DNA from 3 places in the Rhizobium sp. SU303 genome. Region 2 is predicted to be linked to each of the others. Evidence: riboswitches for the same ligand, from Rfam matches in the RefSeq annotation. Region 2 holds a riboswitch; each other region holds the start of a gene.
The links. A riboswitch is a leader RNA that binds a small molecule or an ion and turns the genes downstream of it on or off. The one in region 2 is predicted to bind thiamine pyrophosphate.
Positions count from the first base shown of each region.

Region 1: it holds a riboswitch for thiamine pyrophosphate, as region 2 does, so the genes downstream of both, thiM (hydroxyethylthiazole kinase) here and RlegSU303_RS26710 (hypothetical protein) in region 2, are expected to answer to the same signal.
Region 3: it holds a riboswitch for thiamine pyrophosphate, as region 2 does, so the genes downstream of both, RlegSU303_RS21100 (YkoF family thiamine/hydroxymethylpyrimidine-binding protein) here and RlegSU303_RS26710 (hypothetical protein) in region 2, are expected to answer to the same signal.

Region 1 covers NZ_CP088097.1:334,721-336,917, forward strand. The annotation lists gene thiE (thiamine phosphate synthase) at 1-202, opposite strand, end outside; gene thiM (hydroxyethylthiazole kinase) at 199-1,002, opposite strand; TPP riboswitch at 1,053-1,149, opposite strand; gene RlegSU303_RS30530 (hypothetical protein) at 1,241-2,197, opposite strand, start outside.
Region 2 covers NZ_CP088096.1:451,757-453,953, reverse strand. The annotation lists gene RlegSU303_RS26715 (hypothetical protein) at 1-490, shown strand, start outside; TPP riboswitch at 710-820, shown strand; partial or broken gene RlegSU303_RS26710 (hypothetical protein) at 911-1,471, shown strand; gene RlegSU303_RS26705 (hypothetical protein) at 2,186-2,197, opposite strand, start outside.
Region 3 covers NZ_CP088095.1:4,280,358-4,282,554, reverse strand. The annotation lists gene RlegSU303_RS21105 (ABC transporter permease) at 1-669, opposite strand, end outside; gene RlegSU303_RS21100 (YkoF family thiamine/hydroxymethylpyrimidine-binding protein) at 682-1,290, opposite strand; TPP riboswitch at 1,281-1,394, opposite strand; gene soxR (redox-sensitive transcriptional activator SoxR) at 1,705-2,169, shown strand.

The DNA of each region.
Region 1 (2,197 bases), on a different replicon from region 2:
TGAGGAGGGCGCCGGTCCCATCCAGCGCCTGTTTCAAGGCGCGGCCGGTCTCGATCATCCTGATGGTGCCGGCATGTTTGTCGCGCAGCTGCACCATGGTCGCGCCGCCGGCAATGGCAAGGCGCGCGGTCTCGACCATGCCGATCTCCGCGCAGAGATCGGCGTCGAGGACGAGATAGAGCGAAAGGTCGAAAGCCTTCATACCACCGATATCCTTGCCCTGGCGTCAAGCGTTTCGGCGTCGAGCGCGGCCAGCGCATCGAGGAAGCGCCAGGAGAAGGAGCCGGGGCCGGCCGCTCCAAGGGCGGCTTCCTCACCGGCGATGGCGAAGGTTGCAAGTGCAGCGACCGTCGCACCAAAGATGTCCTCAGGCGCTGTCGCGGCAAAGGCGCCGACGAGGCAGGTGAGCGAGCAGCCGAGTGCTGTGACCTGAGGCATCAAGGCCGATCCGCCTTCGATGCGCACGGCCTGCTCGCCGTCGGTGACGAAATCGACGGCGCCGGTGACGGCCACGACCGCCCGCTGTCGCTCAGCCAGCCATCGCGCCGAACCTTCCGCCTGCTCGACCGGATCACGGCTGTCGACGCCCTGGCCGCGGCTCTCTCCGCCAGCAAGCGCGATGATCTCGGAAGCGTTGCCGCGGATGATGGTCGGGCGCAGGGCGAGCAGTTCGGCAACCGCATTGCGGCGGAAGGTCGTGGCATAATGGGCGACCGGATCGAGCACCCAGGGTTTGCCGGCGGATGTCGCCGCCTTCGCCGCCGCCTGCATGCCGTCAATCCATTGCGTCGACAGCGTGCCGATATTGATTGTCAGCGCGCTGGCGATCCCGGCGAATTCGCCGGCTTCTTCGGCGGCATGCACCATGGCGGGCGAGGCGCCCGCGGCAAGCAGGACATTCGCGGCGATATTCATGGCGACGTAATTGGTGATGCACTGAACGAGCGGCGGCTTCTCGCGCATCGCCTTCAGCATCGCTCCTGGTGTGGTCCTGGTCTGCATGTGGCCCCTTTCAGGCGGGGGCGGGCACGGGGCGGTTGGTGCGGGCGGTGCCGCGGCCCCGAGCGACTCCCTCCGCCGGCATTATCCGGTTCAGGTTCGAAGGGTGCTTCTCAGCCCGTCTGTCGACGAACGCCCCTGTCTCTCATCGCGCTCTTTTTCGCAGAGAACGGGACTGATGTCATCCTGAAAATGACAATTCCACGACTGACAGCGCCGTGCGTTTTTTTACGAAAGGCGATCAGCCGACGATCTTTGCCAGCAGCCGTCCGACATCCTCGTTGGCGACATTGTTATGGGCATCCGACGCCGCTGTCTTGATGATGTACTTGTCCGCCAGGAAGGTGTTGACCTTGCCGGCCTGCGGCGTGAACACGGCATCCGTATCGTCCTCGACAGCCTGTCCCGCCTTCAGGTGCTGCGGACCGTTCGCCCCCATCGCCCCGAACTCGTCGTTGGCATCGCCGATGCTCTTGGCGATATCGCGCGACAGGCGCGACGCCAGCGCATAGGCAAGCGTGCAGGCGAGATCGTTGTGGGTGTGGGTGATGCAGATCGGGCCTGTCGGTTTGCCAACGACATCGGGAAAGGCGCCGGCAAGGCCCGGCTTGATCTCCTTGGCGAAGCCATTGTGCGAGAAGGCCCCCTGCAGCAGGGTGAGCGAGAAGAATTCCAGCTTCGGGACCGGGGTGAGCCCGTTGGCTGATGCCGCGACCAGCCGGGCGCCGAAGCTGTGGCCGACGAGATGCAGGCGGATCGGCTGTTGCAGCACGAGCTTCGACAGCACGCTTTTCGTCAACGCCTCGCCGACGATGCCGGCGCGCTTCTTCATTTCGTAATAGGTCAGCTGGTTCAAAAACCGCGCCACCGCCGCTCTCGGGCCGGAGATCAGGCCCGAGACGACGTCGCCGAGCCCTTGAGCCTTGCCGACGGAGCTTTCGAGGTTAAATGTCGGCGCCGCGATGAGAGCTTCCATCAGCATTTTGGCGCTGGTGGCATCGTCCGTGGCGAGCGCAATCGGCGCTGAATCCGCTTTGAGTTCGGAATCCGTTCCCGGAGAACCGAGTGCTTCGTTGCCGTTCTTGACGAGGAAAAACGACGTCGTTTCATCGAGCGTCTTCGCTGCCGCCCGCGCCTTTTCGGCCGTTGCGGCGCCATCCGGCCCGAAGAGATCTTCGAAATCCTTCAGCACGTTTTT
Region 2 (2,197 bases):
GCATAAGCTCGCACCGAAAGGTTCCAAGATCGTGGCTCAGCGTGTGGACAGGCAAGGCAAACCGGCCGATGAGCACATCCATGAACTTCTGACCGTTGGACCCGGTGAGCTTATCGCTTATCGCCGCGTCCGCCTGGTCTGCGGCGACCGCGTCTTGTCCGAAGCCGACAACTGGTATGTACCTGCAAAATTAACTGCAGAAATGAATCGGGCGTTGAATACCAGCGATATCGCGTTTGGCAGAGCCGTTCAGGCTCTCAATTTCACTCGCACAAACCTGTCTGCCAAGTTGCTCTGGTCCCCTCTATCCGAAGGCTGGGACATGGACGGCTTAATAACGCATAAAACAAGTTCCCTTAGCCTGCCGCCGTTCCTGCTCGAACATCGTGCCATACTGAAACTTCAAGACGGCACTCCGTTTAGCGCCTTGGTCGAAAGTTACACGGACAAGGTCCTAGACTTTCCAGTTCCGCGCCTGCTTTCTCAATAGCGCTTCGGTATCTCGGTACACTTGCTGCACTGCGCGGGATAAAATAGAAAGCCACGGCATGGGACAAAGGCGTCCGGCTTGCACAAGCGTGCCGGTCGGGCGATTGACTTGTCGATTCGTTTGATCGCGGCGACCACGCACGATAGCCTGTGTGTAACCTGACCCCAAGCCATCGCAGATTGTCGCTTGACAGTTCCCTCGGCAAACCTCTACGCTTTTTGCATTCACCAGGGGGTCCCATCAAGGGGCTGAGGTACTGCTATCGCGCGCAGTGACCCGTTGAACCTGATCCAGTTCATACTGGCGTAGGGACGGTGCAAGCGCTCGAAGCAGTGGATTCACGCGTGGAATCCGTGCCGGCGTCTTTTCATCATTCCGGCTGAGGACTGGGTCTCCAATCGAAAGTTGGAACCTCAAACCATGAATATCGCAGCCACCCCAACCCACACCACCGGCCCCTTGCCGGCATCCAGGAAGATCTACATTCGGGGCGGCGTCCATCCCGACATTTGCGTGCCGATGCGCGAAATCAGCCTACATCCGACATCAGGCGAGCCGCCCGTTGTGGTCTACGACTCCTCCAGCCCCTATACGCTCGAGGGCGCCGAGATCCGTATCGAACAGGGGCTGCCCTCACTGCGACGCGACTGGGTTCTCGCCCGCGGCGACGTCGAGGCCTATCAGGACCGCCATGTCCGTCCCGAAGACAACGGCTTTGCCAGCGGCGAAAGGCTGACGCCCGAAGTTCCCACGCTACGCCGGCCGCTACGCGCAAAGGATGGCGAGGCCGGCACCCAGTTTGCCTATGCGCGCGCCGGTATCATCACGCCGGAAATGGAGTTCATCGCCATCCGCGAAAACCCCGGCCGCAAGGCGCAGGCGGATGCCGTAGTCCGCGACGGCGAGAGCTTCGGCGCGCATATTCCGGATCATGTGACGGCGGAATTCGCCCGGCGGGAAGTGGCGGTGGGTCGGGCGATCAACCATGTGGCCCAGTGCCCGCCAGTCACCATCGAACGAATACGCCCCGCTCTGCAGATCATGAGCGCCGTCGCCCAAGGCGCGTTCATCGACTCCGGTTGATGGGCATTCAGCCAGAGACTCCATTCGAAACCCGCAAGAAATCCGGATCCTCGCCGGCATCAGTAAGGATGTTTTCTGCACCAATGCGGCCATGAACCAGACCCTGCGCGTGGACAATTGATAGTGCTTGTACGACCCTGCGGATACACTCGCGAAGGGTGACTTTCGGTGAGGGCGCGAAACACGCAAGGAATGTCATCCATGCTGCGTTTTAAAACCGCCCGCGTGTGGCGCGCCCTGCTTTTTGGAGTGTAGTCGCGGGCGGAGGCATGGCTTCCGTGCCGACGCTCGCGGCACCGCCTCCTTTGCGGAGGCAAATGACGATGCGCAGAAGCTGGGGAAGACCCTGTGCGCGGTCCTTGATAACGTTGCCGTCAAGAAGAGCTAGGTGACTTCCGTGCGTGCATTCAAATCTGCTTGGGCCCGTGGCGTCGATCCAACTGATGGCAACCGTAATCAGCGGCGCGCTAAGCCGTCATTCAGCAATCTTTTCGGCCGCCATTGCGAAAGTCAAGGATGCTCGCCTTGAAAGGACTCGAACCGGCGACACCCTATTCAAATCTGAGATTGTTCACGTACAACAAGCTTAAAAGGGCAGACAGCACGCCACGCTCACCGTTCAAA
Region 3 (2,197 bases), on a different replicon from region 2:
GGCGTTGAGAATATAGATGCCGAGGCCGCGGGCGGCACCGGCATATTCGGCAAAGATCGCGCCGACGACGGCATAGGTGATCGAGATCCGCAGGCCCGCGAAGAAATAAGGCAGCGAGGAGGGAAGCCGTGCCAGACAAAAAATGCGCCAACGGCTCGCCTTCATCGAATTCAGCAATTCGGCGATGTCGCGGTCGGTCGATTCATAGCCCTGCAGCAAGGCGACGAGCAGCGGGAAGAAGGTGACGAGCGCCACCAGCAGGATCTTCGGCAACAGGCCGAAGCCGAACCAAAGGACGACGAGGGGCGCGATCGCCACCAGCGGCAGGGTCTGGCTGGCGATGAAGATCGGCAGCAATGCCCGGCGCATGAAGGGCACGAAATCCATGAGGATCGAGGCGGCAAAGGCGAAGGCCAGCGACAGGGCGAAACCTCCGAGTGTCGCGCCGAGCGTGGGCCAGGTATTGGCAATCAGTCCCTCGCGGTTCAGCCAGCCCTGCATGACGATGCGCGAAGGCGCCGGCAGGATGGATGGTTTGATGCCGGAGAGATCGACATAGAGTTCCCATGCCGCCAAAAAGGCGCAGCCGGCAAGCAAGGCGGGTATGCCCCGGTAGAGAGCGGCGCGGAGCGCGGCAAGGCGCGATTCCGATGGTTTTGACGGTATCATCAGCGTTCGATTTCAAGCTTTCGTCGGGCTGTTGGCCGACACCGTGATGTCGAGGGTCACATGCCCTTCGGGTTCGCCGAAGCGAAAGAAGGCCTCACGAATGGTGGCGAACACCGCGCCGGCATCGCCAGAGAGCCTGGTGCAGAAATTTTTGGCGCGGTCGAAGGTGCCGGAGCGCTTCAGGAAGTCGATGCAGCCGTAGATCTCGTCCATATGGGTGCCGGCTCCCATGACGTAGAGCGAGAATTGCGCGGCGGTCGGTTGTCTGGTCTCGGCGGTGGTTTCAACGGCGGCAAGTGCGGCTGTTATACGCTCGGCAAGCGGCTCCGCCTGGCCGAGGGAGGGGCTGACGCCGCAGATGGCGTCGTCGGGCTCGCCGGGGCAGCCGCGTGAAATGGCAGCGGACAGCACGCAATGCTCGCCGGTCTTCGCGGCAGCGACGAAAAGGTCGTGCATGGCGGCGAAGAGAATGTCAGGCGGGCCGACCAGCAGTGTGGAGATGTCATCGGTCTCGATGCGCAGCCGGTTGCGATAGGGATCGAGCGCCGTGACGGCATCGAGAATGATGCCGACGAAATTGTCGGACATCGGATAGAGTGACACTTGTGCGCCTGAGAACATCTGAACCTCGCTCCGCTGGCATTACCCAGATCAGCTTTGAAGGGTCCAGAGGCTTGCGCCTCACATCTCAGCCCCGGCAATACGGAGCTCCCCTGTTATTTGCGCGGAAACTATCACCGGGGTTTTCTCCCCGCAACAGCAAAATTGCGAACCCGTCCGTGCGGTCGGAATGAACCGGATGTGACGGAAAACACCCGGGCGGAGGATCTGCCCGGGTGTTCCCAATGGTTCCGTACCTGCCGGGAACGGAACCGGAGCTTCCTCCCTCAGGCGGCTAGTGCATAACCCCGAAAATCGGAATCGATTTTCGGAAAAGGATATGCGCAGATTCAAAGTGATAGAGCATCCTTAGCGGACTTTACGATTGCAGGAGCAAGGGTTATAAAACCTCAACTAATCTTGAGGTCAAGAGGCATGGATACAATTCCGGCAGCGCCGCTCGGCAAGCTCCTGACGGTCGGCGAAGTGGCGGAGCGCAGCGGCCTGGCCGTCTCGGCGCTGCATTTTTACGAAACCAAGGGGCTGATCTCGAGCATCCGCTCTCGAGGCAATCAGCGGCGCTATGGGCGCGATGTGCTTCGCCGGCTCGGCATCATCAAGGTGGCGCAGCGTGTCGGCATTCCACTTTCGGAAATCCAGGCGGCGTTCGAGTCCCTGCCGCAGGGACGCACGCCGACCGTGGCCGACTGGCAGACGCTGTCGGCGCTGTGGAAGGATGATCTCGACGCGCGAATCAGGCGGCTTAGCCTGCTGCGCGACCGTCTGACCGGCTGCATCGGCTGCGGCTGCCTGTCGATCGAAAGCTGTCCGCTGCGCAATCCCTGCGACCGGCTCGGCAAGGAAGGGCCGGGCGCGCGGCTTCTGGAGACCGAAAACTAAAGGCTGAAACTTCTCGGGAAGGCTAGTG